3 regions of the Kribbella sp. VKM Ac-2566 genome follow, and region 2 is predicted to be linked to each of the others. Evidence: riboswitches for the same ligand, from Rfam matches in the RefSeq annotation. Region 2 holds a riboswitch; each other region holds the start of a gene.

Region 1 (5,553 bases), on a different contig from region 2:
GGTGTCTATTGGTTTCTAGTGATTTCGCTAGAAAGATGTAGAGACCTGTCGCGACACGCTCTGGTCCTTGATCGGTCAATCTACGGAAAACGCTAGACGGCCTCATACAGTGAAAGCATGGATCCGATCCGGAATCCCTATGCGCCCGGCGCCGGTCAGCGGCCGCCTGAGCTGGCCGGACGCGACACCGAGGTGCGGCAGTTCGAGGTAGTGCTCGAACGGGTCGCGGCAGGCAGACCGGAGCGGAGCTTGGTGCTCAGCGGCCTCCGGGGCGTGGGTAAGACGGTTCTGCTGAACACACTGCGCTCGCAGGCGATCAAGCGGGCGTGGGGCACCGGGAAGATCGAGGCGCGACCGGACCAGAGCATCCGGTTGCCGATCGCGCAGGCGCTGCACACCGCGATGCGGGAGCTGGGGCACCGGCACCGCGACGACGAGAAGGTCGACCAGTTCAGCGCCGTACTGAAGGCCTTCGCGTTGCGTACGGCGGCGAACGACCGGAAGGGGATCCGCTGGCATCCGCCGGTGGACGTGGCCGCCGCAAAGGGCCGGGCTGACTCCGGTGACCTGGAGATGGATCTGATCGAGCTGTTCACCGACGCCGCGGACCTGGCGGGTGACCTGACGGTCGGGGTCGGGCTGTTCATCGACGAGATGCAGGACATCAGTTCGGACGACCTGTCCGCGCTGTGCGCCGCGTGTCACGAGATCTCGCAGCAGAGCGCGCCGCTGGTCGTCGTCGGCGCGGGCCTGCCGCATCTGCCCGCCGTACTGTCGGCCAGCAAGTCGTACTCCGAGCGGCTGTTCCGCTACATCCGTGTGGACCGGTTGGCGCGGGAGGCGTGCGACCGGGCGCTGATGGTGCCGGCAGAGAGCGAAGGCGTGCAGTACGACGAGGAGGCGCTGGACGAGCTGTACGCGCAGACGGACGGGTACCCGTACTTCGTGCAGGCGTTCGCGCACTCGACCTGGGACCACGCGCCGGCCTCACCCATCACCATCAAGGACGTCGCCGTCGCGGGACCCGAGGCGTCCGCCGAGCTGACCGTCGGCTTCCTCGGCTCCCGCTACGAACGCGCGACCCCCGCGGAACGCGAGTACATGCGCGCCATGGCCGAGCTCGGCATCGGAGTCGACGACGGCTCCGTCCCCACCGCCGAGGTCGCCAACACCCTCAAGCGCAAACCCCAGTCCCTCTCCCCCGCCCGCGACGGCCTGATCAAGAAAGGCCTGGTCTTCTCGGCCGAACGCGGCACCGTCGCCTTCACCGTCCCGCACTTCGGGAAATTCCTGCGGACGAGGACGGCTTAACGAAACCGGGCTTTCGTGCTCTGGCAGGTATCGGTAGGGTCGACTGTCATGACCACCCGGCGGAGCGGCCAGCGCGGACACACGTCTGGGCGTCGGCGGAGTGGGCGGCACAGTCGGCGGAAGTCGTACAAGGGGCAGTGGCTTGTAGTGACTGCGTTGGCGGTGCTGGGGACTGCGGTGGTGGCGCACCCGGACGTCGCGCACCGCAACAGCCTGGCGGCGCAGGCGGTTGCAGGGGTCAACGAGGTTGCTCAGGAAGAGCCGGTGACCTCGGTCACGCCCAAGACGACGCCGGTTCCGATTGCCACGCCGACGCAGAAGTTCACCACTCCGTTGCGACCGGCACCGACCCTGACGCGCAAGCCGAAGGGTGCGAAGCCCAACGTCCTGGTGTCGACCGGGAAGCTTGCTGTGGTGCCTGGGCTCAACAAGGCGACCGGTGTGCGCGACAAGATGACGTACCGCGTGGAGATCGAGCAGGGCGTGTCGGTGAACGGTGCCGCGGTCGCGGCGGCCATCCACAAGACGCTGACGGACCCGCGCGGCTGGCAGGCGGTGCACGAGGTGAGTTTCGAGCGGACGGACAGCGTCGACGCCGACCTCCGGATCATCCTCGCGACGCCGACCCTGACCGACAAGCTCTGTCTGCCGCTCGACACCGGCGGTGAGGTCTCCTGCCGCGTCGAGGACCGCGTCGTGCTCAACGCGAAGCGGTGGCTCTACGCGATCCCGGCGTACAACGGGCAGGTCGACCTGTACCGCAGCTACCTGGTCAACCACGAGGTCGGGCACGCGCTCGGCCACGGGCACTCGACCTGCACGACCCCGAAGACCCCCGCGCCGGTGATGATGCAGCAGACCAAGGGGCTGGCCGGCTGCCTGCCGAACGCCTGGCCGACGATCAAGGCCACCTGAGAAACTGGGTACGACGGGAGGGAGCAGGCGATGTCATCACAGGACTTCCCGACGTACGGCAGGGACGAGCAGCCCGAGCAGCAGGGGTCCGGCGAGGAGCATCACTACGCGCCACCCACGCCGTACGGCGGCGCCACGTACGGCGCTGGTCAGCCCACCCCGCCCGAGCAGTTCCCGTATGCGCCGCCGCAGGCCTACGGAACGCAGCCACCGCCGCAGGGCAACCCGGCGTACCACCAGCCCCCGGCCTACCGTCCCGGTGCACCGTACGGCGCTCCGGCGAGCCCGCAGCCACATGAGCTCCCGACGTACGGCCGCGAGGAGCACTCGCGTGACCCGCGGGCCGCTCGGGTCGTCGGCCTGGCCGCGTTCATCGCCGCGATCTACGGGCTACTGGTTGTCTCCGTCCAGCGCGTCGCCCTCCGTGAGATCTCCCAGGCGCCCGGCTCGCCGCTCAATCACCCACTCCGCACGGACGTGCTCGACGCGATCGGCCAACTGCTGCTCGTGGTCGTCGGCACTGCCGCGCTGGTGATGTGGATCCGCGACGTCCTTGCCCGCCACAAGGTCGGTCGCCGGCCCGACCCGGCCGAGCTGGCCGGTCTGCTCCTCGTCGCAGTGTCCGTCATCCCGATCCTTGTCTGGCTGCTCATGGTGTTGTCCACAGGTCTCGGTGCCAGCGACGACGCGGTCCACCGGCTGCCCACGGCGTACGGCTGGGGTGGTTTCGGCCTGCTGATCCTCGCCGTCGGCCTCTTCCTCGGGTACCGCGAGCTGAAGCCCGACGTACCGAACCCTGTCGTCAAGAGCGCTCCTGCCAAGGCTCCCTGGGAGTGAACGCACCTATCGTCCTCGTGCCCGGCCTGGGCCTCGGCCCGGAGTCGTACGCGCGGACGGTCGAACACCTCGTCACGCCGTACCACGTGGTCACTCTGCCCGGGTACGGCGAACCGGCGGGCACCCGTGAGGACCTGCACCCTCGTGCCCTCGCGGTAGCGCTGGCCGGGAAGATCCGCGAGCGGTCCGTGCTGGTCGGCCACTCGGCGAGCTGTCAGATCGTCGTCGAGCTGGCGATCCGCTACCCCGAGCTGGCCCACGCGCTCGTGCTCGCCGCCCCGACCGGCGACATCCGGCTCTCGAGTTGGGTCGACCGCGCGGTCCGGCTCGTCGGCTCCGCCATCCCGGATGCGCCGAAGCTGGTCCGGATCAGTCCGCAATACGCCCGTACGACGCTGCCGTCGATCGCCCGCGCCGGCGAAGCGTCGAGACACCACGACCTGGCCGCAGTCATGCCCCACGTGCAAGCGCCGGTGGTTCTGGTCCGCGGCCGGCACGACCTGCTGTGTACGGCGGAATGGGTCGAACGGCTCGCGGAACTCAGCCACGGCGAGGCCCGCACGCTGGACTCCGGGGCGCACATGCCGGTCGTGACGAACGGGCCGGAGCTGGCCGCTCTCATAGAACGAGCGGCCGCTCTTCCGCACAGTAGCTGACGAGTTAGACTCATCAGCACAAACCTATGCGGGAGCTCGCACCGAGGATGCGCGGGCTGAGAGGGCGACAGCTGGGTCGCCGACCGCCTGAACCTGACCGGGTAATGCCGGCGTAGGGAGTGGGGTCACTCATGACCGACACAGCTGTTCGTCCTGCCAGTACTACCGAGGCGCCGCTCGTCCTCACCACCGATGCGCCGCGCACGCTCGGTTTCTTCGACCAGTTCACGCTCTGGGGCAACTTCGGCATCTCGCTGTTCGGCCCGGTGACCGGTGCGCTCGTGGCGGCGTACACCGGCTCGCTCTGGCAGGGGCTGCTCGCTGTGGTCGTCGGCTGTGGCATCGGCGCGTTGGTGCTCGGCGGTGCCGCCGTGTTCGGGTCGCACACGGGTGCGCCCGCGATGGCGAGTCTGCGCGGTCTGTTCGGCCGCCGCGGTTCGATCGCGCCGACCGTGCTGAACATCGCGCAGAACGTCGGCTGGGCGACGATGGAGATCATCGTGATCTCGCAGGCCGCGGTCGCGGTCACGAGTGAGCGGTGGCGCTGGCTGTTCGTCGTACTCGCCGGAATCATCGCCACCGCGATGGCGGTCCGTCCGCTCGGCAGCGTGAAGATCCTGCGGAAGTTCATGGTCTGGCTGGTGCTGCTCGCGTCGGTGTACCTGTTCGTGCAGGTGCTCAGCAAGCCGACGCACGCATTGCCGCAGGACAGTGTGTTCGGCTTCTGGCCGGCCGTCGACCTGGCCGCTGCCGGTGTCGTGTCGTTCGCGCCATTGGCGGCTGACTACACGCGGCACTCCCGGACCAACAAGGCCGCGTTCTCCGGGTCCGCACTCGGCTACGGCCTGGCGGCGATCGCGTACTACGCGCTCGGTGTCGTCGCTGTGGCAACGCTGCAGACCAACAGCGACGACGTGATCACCGCACTGGTCACACTGCCCGCGGGTGCGATCGCGCTGCTCGTACTGCTGGTGGACGAGGTCGACGAGGCGTACGCGAACGTCTACTCGACCACGCAGTCCGCACACAATCTGATCGGCCACGTCGACCGCCGCTGGATCTCGGTCGCGATCGGCGTGATCGCCACCGGTATCGCGCTGTTCATCGACCTGGGCAACTACACCCAGTTCCTGTACCTGATCGGCTCGGTCTTCATCCCGTTGTTCGCGGTCGCGATCGCGGACTTCTTCGTGGTCAGCAAGATGAAGTGGGACGTCTCCGGTACGGCGAAGTTCCGCTGGCAACCGACCGCCGCGTGGCTGATCGGCTTCGTCGCGTACCAGTTGGTGAACCCCGGAACCGTCTCCGGCTGGTCCCCGTTCTGGACGAAGGTCCAGCAGGCCCTCTTCAACGACCACCCCGTCCCCACCTGGCTCGGCGCGACGTACACCTCGATCATCGTCTCGATGGTGGCTGCTGTGCTTCTCGGCCGGATCGGTCGCCGGCAGGCTGCCTGAGCAGGGCGAGAGCGACCACCGGGAACACGAGCACGGACAGCAGCCCGGCGCAGACCAGAGCGGCGGCGGTGACCGGTGTCATCAGCCCGGTCGCCACGCCGATCTGCGTCGCCGTCACGATGAACGGCAGCGACGTCGCCTGCAGCAGCGCGGTCGCGGCCGTCGCGCGAGCTCCCAGCGTCCGCACCGCGAGGTACGCCGGTACTCCGCGAACCGCTAGCAGCGCTAGCAGGAACAGCGGCACGCGGACGAGTGCGGCGTCGTGCCACGGGCATCCCCCCTCGCGACACAGACCGTTCAACAGGTCAGTGCCGGCCAACGCTCAGGCGTTACAGGAAGCTCGCCCTGCTGGACAACTGACCCGGAGCACGCGGAAT
Region 2 (5,553 bases):
CCTCGGTCCGCCAGCGCCATCACAGAGGTCGTCAGCGGCCCGCCGCCCGTCACCGCCAACGCTCCCGCCAGCAGGAGCAGTACGTTCCACCAGCGCTCGGGCCAACCGGACACGCCGTGGCCGGCGAGCAGCAGCACGCCTACAGCGGCCAGGCAGGCCAGCATGAGCCCGCTGATGACGATCTCGAGGGTGGAGCCGGACGACCTGGGCACCCAGGCGAGTACGGCGAGGACCAGGGCGGCACCGGTCAGCGACAGGACCAGCGCCGTCACGCAGCTGCCCCGGCGCCGAGGAGATCCGCGGCGAGCACCCGTCCACGCTGTTCCTCGGCGAAGCCCGCCGCCTGGGCGCGTTGCGTCACCGCCGACTGGCTGATGCCGAGTTTCACGCCGATCTCCCGCCTTGTGAGTCCTTCGCCCAACAGGTCGGCCACTGCCCAGCCACGTTCACTGCGACGCCGCAGCACGGACGCCATCAGCCACAGCACCGTCTCTACCTGCTCTGCCCTGCGTGAGTCCGCTCCGACCACGTTCACGTGGTGCTGACTGGACTTCGCCCGCGTCACCGCTTCTCGCGCGAACACGAACGCGTCGCCGCTTCCGGCCCGGGTACTGCGTGGCAGCGGCTCGGTGACCTCACCGACGCCGAGTCCGACGTACCAGTTGTCCGACCGGAGCAGTTCGACGATCACGTCGATGGTCGGACGGGCCTCGGACAGCACGCCCTGCACCTCGTCGCCGGCGGTCCGCTCGAACTTCCGCAGCAGTCCGGTCCGCCGCGGCCGGCGGTTCAGGGAGTTGAGTAGCTCGGGTACGAGATCGCTCGTGCTTCGGCTGCCGCGCTGATCTACCGTGAGAACGAAGACCATGCCCTGCACCTCCTTCCGAACGGCTTAAGGCTACAGTCTTATTCACGTAGAGTGAAGGCCAAAACCTGAATCGGTTCAGCCAGTTACTCCCCGTGTCCGGCCCGGAGCCAGGTTCACGCCGGGCCGGACGGGTTCCGTACTCAGTCCGTGATCGGCAGGTAGAGCTTCTGGTCGCCTGCCTTGAAGGTCTCCGACATCTCCGCGAAGCCGGCCTCGATGGCGTCCGCCGACGTCAGGCCGTGTTCCTCGGCGTACGCGCGGATGTCGGCGGTGATCCGCATCGAGCAGAACTTCGGGCCGCACATCGAGCAGAAGTGCGCGGTCTTCGCGGGCTCGGCCGGCAACGTCTCGTCGTGGAAGGACCGAGCCGTGTCCGGATCCAGCGAGAGGTTGAACTGGTCCTCCCAGCGGAACTCGAACCTTGCCTTGGACAACGTGTCGTCCCAGGCCTGCGCGCCCGGATGCCCCTTGGCCAGATCGGCCGCGTGGGCGGCGATCTTGTAGGTGATCACACCGGTCTTCACGTCGTCACGATCGGGCAGGCCGAGATGCTCCTTGGGCGTGACGTAGCAGAGCATCGCCGTACCCAGCCAGCCGATCTGGGCCGCGCCGATCGCCGACGTGATGTGGTCGTACGCCGGTGCCACATCGGTTGCCAACGGCCCCAAGGTGTAGAACGGCGCCTCCCCACAGAGCTCCTCCTCGAGCCGGACGTTCTCCGCGATCTTGTGCATCGGCACGTGTCCCGGGCCTTCGATCATCACCTGTACGTCGTGCTCCCAGGCGATCCGGGTCAGCTCCCCCAGCGTCCGCAGCTCGGCGAACTGCGCCTCGTCGTTGGCGTCCGCGATACACCCCGGCCGCAACCCGTCACCGAGCGAGAACGTCACGTCGTACTCGCGGAGAATCTCGCACAGCTCCGCGAAATGCGTGTAGAGGAAGGACTCCTGGTGGTGCGCCAGGCACCACGCGGCCATGATCGACCCACCGCGCGACACGATGCCGGTGATCCGCCGTGCGGTCAACGGCACGTATCTCAGCAGTACGCCGGCGTGCACGGTCATGTAGTCCACGCCCTGCTCGCACTGCTCGATCACGGTGTCGCGGTACACCTCCCACGACAGCGCCGCCGGATCGCCCTTCACCTTCTCCAGCGCCTGGTACAGCGGCACCGTCCCGATCGGCACCGGCGAGTTCCGCAGGATCCACTCCCGCGTCTCGTGGATGTTCTTCCCGGTGGACAGGTCCATCACAGTGTCCGCGCCCCAGCGGGTCGCCCAGACGAGTTTCTCCACCTCTTCCTCGACCGAGCTGCTGACCGCGGAGTTGCCGATGTTCGCGTTGACCTTCACCAGGAACTTCTTCCCGATGATCATCGGCTCGCTCTCCGGGTGCTGCCGGTTCGCCGGGATCACCGCGCGTCCGCGCGCCACCTCCGCCCGGACGAACTCCGGATCGAGCCCTTCCCGCAACGCGACGTACCGCATCTCCTCGGTGATCACCCCGGCCCGTGCGTGCCCGAGCTGGGTCCGCGACTCGCGTCCGGCGATCCACTCGCGCCGCAACGCGGGCAGACCGGCCTGGACGTCGATCCGCGCCGACGCGTCGGTGTACGGACCGGACGTGTCGTACAGGTCGAAGTGCTCGCCGTTGGTGAGATTCACGCGGCGCGCCGGTACCCCGAGCTCTCCGCGATAGATCTTCTCCGAGCCCGAGATCGGGCCCGTGGTGACGGCCGGACGGATCGTGCTGACATTCACCATGCTGCTGCTCCCTACGCCGGAATTACCCGGACAGGTTCGGCGGTCGGCGGCGCCGGGTTCGAATCCCAGCCGCCCTCTCAGCCCACTACGGTGCGAGCTCCCGCGATCTCCAGTTGTCACCGCACACCCTAGGCCATGCCATGGACGGGGCCTGTAAGTTCTAGAGATGCGAGATCTTGTGTATCCGCCCGTCGTCGCTTTCGCGAAGACCGCGTTCAAGGTGCTGGACCTGAAGATCCGTCGGACCGGGATCGAGCACGTGCCGCGCACCGGCGGGGCGCTGATCGCGCTCAACCACATCAGCTACGTCGACTTCATCCTCGGCGGGTACGGCGCACTTCCGGCCAAGCGGCTCGTCCGGTTCATGGCGAAGGAGGTGCTGTTCCGCAACCGGTACTCCGGCCCGTTGATGCGCGGAATGCATCACATCCCGGTGGACCGGGACGCAGGCGCCGCGTCGTACCAGCACGCCCTGGACCATCTCGCCGCGGGCGAGGTCGTCGGCGTGTTCCCGGAGGCGACGATCAGCCGGTCGTTCGAGCTCAAGGAGTTCAAGTCCGGCACGGTGCGGATGGCGGCGGAGGCCGGCGTACCGGTGCTGCCGATGATCCTGTGGGGCACGCAGCGGATGTTCACCAAGGACCACCCGCGGGACTTCACCCGGCACCGGCCGATCTCGATCAGCATCGGCGCGCCGATCACCGTGACGCGTGACGACGACCCGGCCGAGGCGACCGCGCACCTACGGTCCACGATGGCGGGGATGCTGGACGAGACGATCCGCGCCTACCCCGAACAACCGGCCGGTGCCTGGTGGTTGCCGGCCGCGTACGGCGGCAGCGCGCCGACTCCCGAGGAGGCCCAACGGCTGGACGCCGAGGAGCTCGCCCGGCGGGCAGCGAAACGTCGGTAAACCGGACCAGACCTTGACCCTCGGGCCGGTCCGAGGGTACGAAGTCTGTCGTTGACGGAACAGGAACCTGGGGGGTCCCTGTGCGGCGGGCGGCTGCGGTGGCTCGCGTACTAGAGCTGGCGGGGATGGTTTTGTTCGATTCATCGGAAGAACTGCACTTGTTCGACCCGGGGGCGCTGACACCCGCCCCGCACGTGTCCGAGCACATCCCGGACGCCGGGGCGTTCTTCGTCGACTGGGCGACTCGCGGGCTGTCCGCGGAGCGCGCCCGGGAGATCGAGTCGGCAGTGAACGGCCGGCGCAACCAGAACGGCTGGTTCCCGCTCGAGTCGCTGGACACCATCGGCCGCAAGGGGTTCTGGCGTGGTCCACTGACCTATCTGGCCCGGATGACGGCCGACGACGCGCGGATCGTGCAGGTGTGGGCCACGGACGGCCTTGGTGGCAACCAGGCGAGCCGCATCGAGGCGACCGTCGACCACCTGCTCCACCAGCAAGGCCACGCGGCCGCGGCCACCTGGGCGGTCGCTGTCCGCCCACGCACCTACCTGGACCCAGAGGTCCTCGGCGACCGCCTCCTGGCCGCCTGGGAGTACAACCTCGGCTCCATCCGCGCCAAGGACGTGGCCAAGTCCGTACGCCGCTGGAACCGCTAAAAGACCGCTGTACGACGGGCAGCCGCCAGACCGCCCGTCGTACAGCTCAATGGAACTGCGGAATGATCAGGTACAGGCCATATAGCACTGCTGCCAGACAGGCCGCGAAACACAGTGCAGCCACACCTGTGTCCACGAAGGACGGTTGCCGCTTCTCGTCAATCGCCACGGCCCGCCGCGACATAGCGGTCACACCGAACGCGAACAGCACCGCCAGGCCGACACCGAAGAGCAGGCTGACCAGTGCGACCTCACCGAGGGCACTCCAGTTGATATGCATCGCCGTACTCCTCTCAGGCCGCAGCGGCGGTGGTGGACGGTGTGGTGGAGCTCGGGTACTCGTTGACATTCTCCGAGGTCACCGGGCGGCGCCGGGACGCGGCGTAGATGCCGCCACCGGCCGCGACCGCGAGGACCGCGATGATGACGACACCGAGGTTGCCGGAGTCGGCGACCCGGCCGGACAGCGCACCCACGATCGCAGCGGCCGGCAGCGTCAGCAGCCAGGCCACGGCCATCCGGCCGGCGACGGTCCAGCGCACCTCGGCCAGCCGCTTGCCGAGGCCGGCGCCGAGGATGCTGCCGGAGCAGACCTGAGTGGTGGACAGCGGGAAGCCCAGGTGGGACGACGCCAGCAGCACGGCGGTCGAGCTCGTCTCCGCGGAGAAGCCCTGCGGCGACTCGATTTCGGCCAGGCCCTTGCCCATCGTCCGGATGATCCGCCAGCCGCCCAGGTAGGTGCCCGCCGCGATTGCCAAGCCGGCCGCCAGGATCACCCACAGCGGCGGCCGCGACCCCGAGGCGAGGCTGCCGGAGGTGATCAGCACCAGCGTGATGACGCCCATCGTCTTCTGCGCGTCGCCGGTGCCGTGCGCGAGCGAGACCAGCGACGCGGACGCGATCTGCCCGGCCCGGAACCCGTCGTCGACCGACTTCTTCCGCGCCCGTGCGGTGATCTTGTAGGCCAGGTAGGTCCCGAGCAGCGCGACCGCACCGGCCACCACCGGGGCCGCGATCGCCGGGACGATGATCTTCTGGACGACGGTGCCGAAATGTACGGCGCTGCTCCCGGACGCGATCCAGGTGGCGCCGATCAGGCCGCCGAACAGCGCGTGCGACGAGGAGCTCGGCAGACCGAGGTACCAGGTCAGCAGGTTCCAGAGGATCGCTCCGACGAGCCCGCCGAAGATCACCGGCACGGTCACCTTGGCGTCGTCCACGATGCCGCTGGAGATGGTCTTGGCCACCTCGGTGGAGATGAAGGCGCCGACGAGGTTCAGGACGGCGGACAGCGCGACCGCGATCTTCGGTTTCAGGGCGCCGGTGGCGATCGAGGTCGCCATCGCGTTGGCG
Region 3 (5,553 bases), 160 kb from region 2:
GGCTCGTCAACGACACCATGGGCAGTCCGGACTTCCTGACGCCACGACCGACCTCGCCGCTCACTCAGCTCTCCGACGAGCTCGACCTGATCGCGACCGTCAACCCCGAAACCTTCGAGCGACAACTCGTAGCGGTCAACGGCGAGCTGCCGGAAGACCTCACCGTGGACAAGGTGGTCGAGGCACTCCACGAGTACTGGGACGCCGTGATGGCGCCGTACTGGAGCCGCATGCGCACCCTCCTCTCCGCCGACATCAGCTACCGCGGCCACGTCGTCACCCAGCAAGGAACGGGCGCGATGCTCAACGGGCTGGGCCCGGCAATCACGTACGCCGATGGTCTGCTCAAGGTCGACCGCGTAGCCGAGCAGAGCCGCACCGAACACGTCGACGGTCGCGGGCTTGTACTGCAACCGACCCTGTTCGGACCGCACGCCGTCATCCCGTTCGACCCCGGCGCCGAACCACTGCTCGGCTACCCGCCACGCGGTCAGGCAAACCTGTGGTCCGTCGTCGAGCCACCGTCGCGCCACGACCTCGCGCAATTGATCGGTACGCCGAGAGCGCACATCCTCGCGCTCCTCTCCTATCCCCGTACGACGACCGACCTGGCCGGCGAACTGAAGGTGACGCCGTCCGCGGTGAGCCAGCACCTGCAACTACTGCGCCGTACCGGGCTCGTCGAACCGCAACGCACCGGCAAACAGGTCCTCTACCGCCCGACCGAACTCGCGGCCCTCCTGACTGGTATTGGAGAAGCACAGTGACGACCGATGTGCTGATCGTGATCGCGGCGGCAGTTGTGCAGGACGGACGGCTCCTGGTGGTGAGCAAGCAGGCCGCGCCGGACGTCTTCTATCTTCCGGGCGGGAAACCGGAGCCGGGCGAGGCGCCGCTGGAGACGTTGGCCCGGGAGATGCACGAGGAGCTGGGCGTCACGCCGTACAAACCGAAGTTCCTTGCCACCGTGGAGAACCAGGCCGCGCTCGAGAACCAATGGATGCAGATGACTGTGTACGCCGTCGAGCTGCAGCAGGTCCCGCAGCCCGCCGCGGAGCTCGCCGACCTCCGCTGGATCACTTCCGAAGACGGTCTGAACGTCGCACCGGCCGTGCGGGAGCAGGTGCTTCCGCTGTTGCGAGACGGACTCGCGTCCTAGTTGAGACGTGAGTTAGAGTCGAAACGTCCGCGGGAGCTCGCAGGGAGTGGGCTGAGAGGGTGACCGGACCGTCACCGACCGCTGAACCTGAATCGGGTAATTCCGGCGTAGGGAGGAAGCGATGGAATCCGTCTGGGTGAACGGTACGGCGGTCGACGTACCGGCCGGCAAATCCGTGGCTGAGTTGATCGCGGAGTACTCCGATCGCGCCACCGGGATCGCGGTCGCGGTGAACCAGAACGTGCTGACCAAGGCCGAATGGGCGCAGACCACCCTGCGGCCGGGCGACCGGGTCGAGATCGTCAGCGCGACGCAGGGAGGCTGACCATGGATGATCCACTGGAGCTCGGCGGGCGCACGTACACGTCGCGCCTCATCATGGGGACCGGCGGTTCGGCCAACCTGGAAGTGATGGAGGAGGCATTGATTGCCTCCGGCACCCAACTCACCACGGTCGCGATGCGCCGGCTCGGCACGGGTCACGAAGGCTCGGTGCTCGACGTGCTGAAGAAGCACAATATCGACGTACTGCCGAACACGGCCGGCTGCCACACCGCGGCCGAGGCCGTGCTGACCGCCAAGCTGGCCCGCGAGGCGCTCGGGACCGACCTGATCAAGGTCGAGGTCGTTGCCGACGACCACCTGCTGCTGCCGGACCCGTTCGAGCTGCTCGATGCCGTGGAGGCGTTGGTGGCCGACGGTTTCACGGTGTTGCCGTACACGAACGACGACCCGATCCTCGCCCGCCGCCTCGAGCAGGCCGGCTGCGCGGCCGTGATGCCGTTGGCCGCACCCATCGGTTCGGCGCTGGGGATCCGCAACCCGCACAACATCGCGCTGATCGCCGAGGCGGCGAACGTCCCGGTGATCGTGGATGCGGGCATCGGTACGGCGAGTGACGCCGCGCTGGCGATGGAACTCGGATGCGACGCGGTCATGCTCGCCACCCCGGTGACCCGTGCGGAGAAACCCGCTCTGATGGCCGCCGCGATGCGCGACGCCGTCTCGGCCGGCCGGAACGCACGCCTCGCCGGCCGGGTGCCGAAGAGATGGCAGTCGGCGCTGGCGTCGTCGCCTACAACTGGCCTGCCAACGTTTTAGCCTCGGCCGCGTCGACCGCCCGGTCCAGCAGGAGCGCGGTGAGCGACAACGTCAGATCCTGGTTGGGTTGCAGCACCAACGGCTGCTCCCACGCGAGCGCCGGGCACGCGCCGACGTACTCCTCGGATCGCAAGAACCACGGCCAGACCTGATCCGGCTGCAGCAACAGCAGGCTGACATCGCCTTGGACGAACGCGAGCCACGGGCTACGAGACCCGAAGGCGGCCTCCAGCCCTTCGCCGTCGGCACTGAGCACAGTCGTCTCCGCGGCAGGCAGACGCCAGAAGAGACCGCCGTACGCCGCTCCCTCGCGACCGTTGGTGGCCGGGCTGTCGATCCGGATCGAGCCGTAGCGGGCGGTGAGGATGCTGCGCCAGTCGAGTCGCCAACCACCGAAGGCGAGATCGCCAAACAGGTACCGACGTTCGACCAGTTGCGGTCGCCCTTGCTCGTCGTACCAGGTGATGTCGTCGACGAGCTCGCGGTTGTTGACGGTGACTCCGCGGCTGCGTTGCTGGCCGTGGTTCGTGAGAAGGGTCGGGCCCTGACCGCGCACGTACGTCCGGCCGCCCCAGTGCGAGGTGCCGTTGACTTGCGCGACGGCGAGCGAGACACCGTAGTGATGCCTATGGTCGACCGGGCTGACCTCGGTCAGCGGGTGCCCGCCGAGCGTTCGGACTGGGTGCAGATAAGGACGCGGTGCGTGGACCTGCGGCATCCGCCGTCCGAACTCGTACCGCGCGAGCAACCCCGCCGAACTCCCGAGCGCGAAGATGTCCCCCTGCTGCTGCCACCCGACCTGATCGGCTGACGCTTCGGAACGCGGCTCCTGCGGCACCGGCCCCGTACTCGCCCGCACCGCCAGCCGCAGCTCCGGTACGCCGCCCACCTCGTCCGAAAGCCCCGTGATCGACGCGTGCAACCGCCGCCACGCAAGTTCACCGAGATCCTTCTGCGGCACCCGCACAGTCGTCAGCGACGGTACGGCGAAGCGCGCGAGCCCGATGTCGTCCATCCCTGTCACCGACAGATCAGCCGGTACGGCGACCCCGACCTCGTTGAGCCGCGCGAGCAGCCCGAACGCCACCAGATCGTTGAACGCGACGACCGCGGTGACCTGCGATTCGAGCACCCGCTCCACCGCGGCGTACCCGTCCTCGATCGACCGGCCACATTCGAGCCGGACGAGCTCCAGCCCCGGGATCTCCCGCTCGGCGACCGCGAGCGCCTGCAGCCGCAGCACGTTGGACGTGCTCGCCGCCGGGCCGGACAGGAACGCGAGCCGCCGGTGGCCGAGTCCGACCAGATGATCGACGACGATCCGTACGGCGCGACCGTAGTCGACCACCACCGACGTCACCTCCGCCGGCCCCTGGCGGTTGACCAGGATCACCGGTTGCACCTGCGGCAGGAGTTCGAGCAGCCGCTCCTCGTCGATCCGCGGCGAGACCATGATCAGCGCGTCGCAGCGCCGCCGGGCCTCGATCGCGATCGCCGCCTCGGCGTTCGGGTCCTCGTCGGTCTCGGCGACCAGCACCTTGTACCCGGCCGCCGCGGACGCGTTCGTGATGCCGCGCAGGATCTGCTGGAACAGCGGGTTGCCGAGGTCCGGGACGACCAGCGCGACCATGTTCGTCCGGCCCAGCGACAGGCTGCGGGCCAGGTCGCTCGGCCGGTAGTTGAGGCGCTCCGCCGCGGCGCGCACCCGGGCGACGATCTCGGGTGCGACACTGAGGCGCCCGTTCATCACCCGGGACACGGTCGCGCGTGACACCTCCGCCGCCCGCGCGACGTCGGCAATCGTGATCGAGTCCTTCGGTGTCCGTCCCACCTCCGTATCCTCTCCCGATGGAAACCGGTTTCTCAACCCTCGTGCCACGCATGATGGACCGACACCACAACCGGAGGAACTGTGAGCGAGTTGGAGTATCCGCAGGTCGAGGGCGTTGCGCCGGGCAACGGGTACACCCAGGTGGTGACCGGAACTGGCCAGGTGTTCGGGAACGTGGAGCGCTGCCTGGCATCGGTCGGCGCGGTGAAGGGTTGAGACCGAGTGCGTTGGGCGGCTACGAGGACTGGCCGGACTTCGTCCGCGACGCGTCGCCACTGACCGGTGACGAACTGACCACGAGGGTCGCCGCCCTCCTCGGCGTGCCGGAGCCTCCGCAACGACCGGCCGTGCGGACCGTCGGCGAGTGGCTGGCGGACGGCGTCCACGGGAGTGAGCTCGAGTGGTCGACCGGCTTCGGTCCGCCGACTCGCGCGTGGTTGCTGCGTCCCGCGGACGCCCCGCTCGGACCCGGTCTGCTGGGGTTGCACTGCCACGCCGGCGTGAAGTCGATCGGCGCGGAGCGGATGGTCGACACGCCTCGGCCGAGCACGAGGGCCCTCGGGGTGCGTGCGGACCTGTACGAGGACAGAGCCGTCGCGAACGAGCTCGCCCGCGCCGGTTTCGTGGTGCTGTGCCACGACACCTTCGCGTGGGGCTCCCGGCGGTTCGGCTTCGATCCACTGCCGCGGGGCTTGCGCGACCTGATGGCGGCGTACGAGGCCGCCTGGCTCGCCGCGGACCACTCCCCCGATGACGACGAGTGGTACGACGTCGCGGCCGTGCACCACGAGCACACGATCGCGAAGGCGGCCGGCATCCTCGGTACGTCGTTCGCCGGGATGGTCGCGTACGACGACCTGGTCGCACTCAGTGTCTTGCGTGGAGTCGACGAAGTGGATGACGTCGGCGTCTTCGGATTCTCCGGCGGGGGTGCGAGGGCGGCGGCACTGACCGCGCTGGATCCGGGCATCCGGGCCTCGGCGGTGGTGTGCATGATGACCACCTTCGAGGCGCTCGTCCCGGCGTACGTCGACGCCCACTCCTGGTTGTTCACGACGCCCGGCTTGGCTCGGGAGCTCGACCACCCCACGCTGACCGCGGGCCGGGGCCGCCACCATCAGCTCGTCGTCTGTGCCGAGGACGACGAGCTCTTCCCGTCGCGAGGCATGGTCGCCGCCGACCGCGAGCTCACCGAACTCTTCCTCGACGGTCCCGGCAGCTACACGGGCACCTTCCTCCCCGGCCCGCACCGCTTCGACCGCGAGATGCAGGATCTCGTGAAGAACTTCTTCACGGAGCGCCTGCTCCCGGCGTAGTTCACCCGCTCATGTGGTCGGATGGGGTGGAGATCGGTTGGAGGAGCATGTGAGCAAGCTGGAGTACCCGCGCGCCGTCGGAGTGGCCCCGGGCAACGGTTACAGCCACGTCGTCACCGGCCGCGGGCAGTGGGTGGCGATCTCCG

The links. A riboswitch is a leader RNA that binds a small molecule or an ion and turns the genes downstream of it on or off. The one in region 2 is predicted to bind thiamine pyrophosphate.
Region 1: it holds a riboswitch for thiamine pyrophosphate, as region 2 does, so the genes downstream of both, EV647_RS01220 (cytosine permease) here and thiC (phosphomethylpyrimidine synthase ThiC) in region 2, are expected to answer to the same signal.
Region 3: it holds a riboswitch for thiamine pyrophosphate, as region 2 does, so the genes downstream of both, thiS (sulfur carrier protein ThiS) here and thiC (phosphomethylpyrimidine synthase ThiC) in region 2, are expected to answer to the same signal.

What each region holds. Positions count from the first base shown of each region.
Region 1 covers NZ_SODT01000001.1:246,330-251,882, forward strand. The annotation lists gene EV647_RS01200 (ATP-binding protein) at 118-1,311, shown strand; gene EV647_RS01205 (DUF3152 domain-containing protein) at 1,360-2,226, shown strand; gene EV647_RS01210 (hypothetical protein) at 2,257-3,063, shown strand; gene EV647_RS01215 (alpha/beta fold hydrolase) at 3,060-3,719, shown strand; TPP riboswitch at 3,738-3,855, shown strand; gene EV647_RS01220 (cytosine permease) at 3,851-5,176, shown strand; gene EV647_RS01225 (hypothetical protein) at 5,115-5,495, opposite strand.
Region 2 covers NZ_SODT01000009.1:772,808-778,360, reverse strand. The annotation lists gene EV647_RS15195 (hypothetical protein) at 1-272, opposite strand, end outside; gene EV647_RS15190 (transposase) at 269-868, opposite strand; gene thiC (phosphomethylpyrimidine synthase ThiC) at 1,009-2,631, opposite strand; TPP riboswitch at 2,622-2,745, opposite strand; gene EV647_RS15180 (1-acyl-sn-glycerol-3-phosphate acyltransferase) at 2,798-3,544, shown strand; gene EV647_RS15175 (hypothetical protein) at 3,670-4,200, shown strand; gene EV647_RS15170 (hypothetical protein) at 4,247-4,480, opposite strand; gene EV647_RS15165 (inorganic phosphate transporter) at 4,494-5,553, opposite strand, start outside.
Region 3 covers NZ_SODT01000009.1:615,353-620,905, reverse strand. The annotation lists gene EV647_RS14425 (DUF5937 family protein) at 1-767, shown strand, start outside; gene EV647_RS14420 (NUDIX domain-containing protein) at 764-1,159, shown strand; TPP riboswitch at 1,179-1,290, shown strand; gene thiS (sulfur carrier protein ThiS) at 1,281-1,484, shown strand; gene EV647_RS14410 (thiazole synthase) at 1,487-2,260, shown strand; gene EV647_RS14405 (DUF6807 family protein) at 2,235-4,091, opposite strand; gene EV647_RS43375 (hypothetical protein) at 4,173-4,307, shown strand; gene EV647_RS14400 (hypothetical protein) at 4,304-5,407, shown strand; gene EV647_RS14395 (RidA family protein) at 5,457-5,553, shown strand, end outside.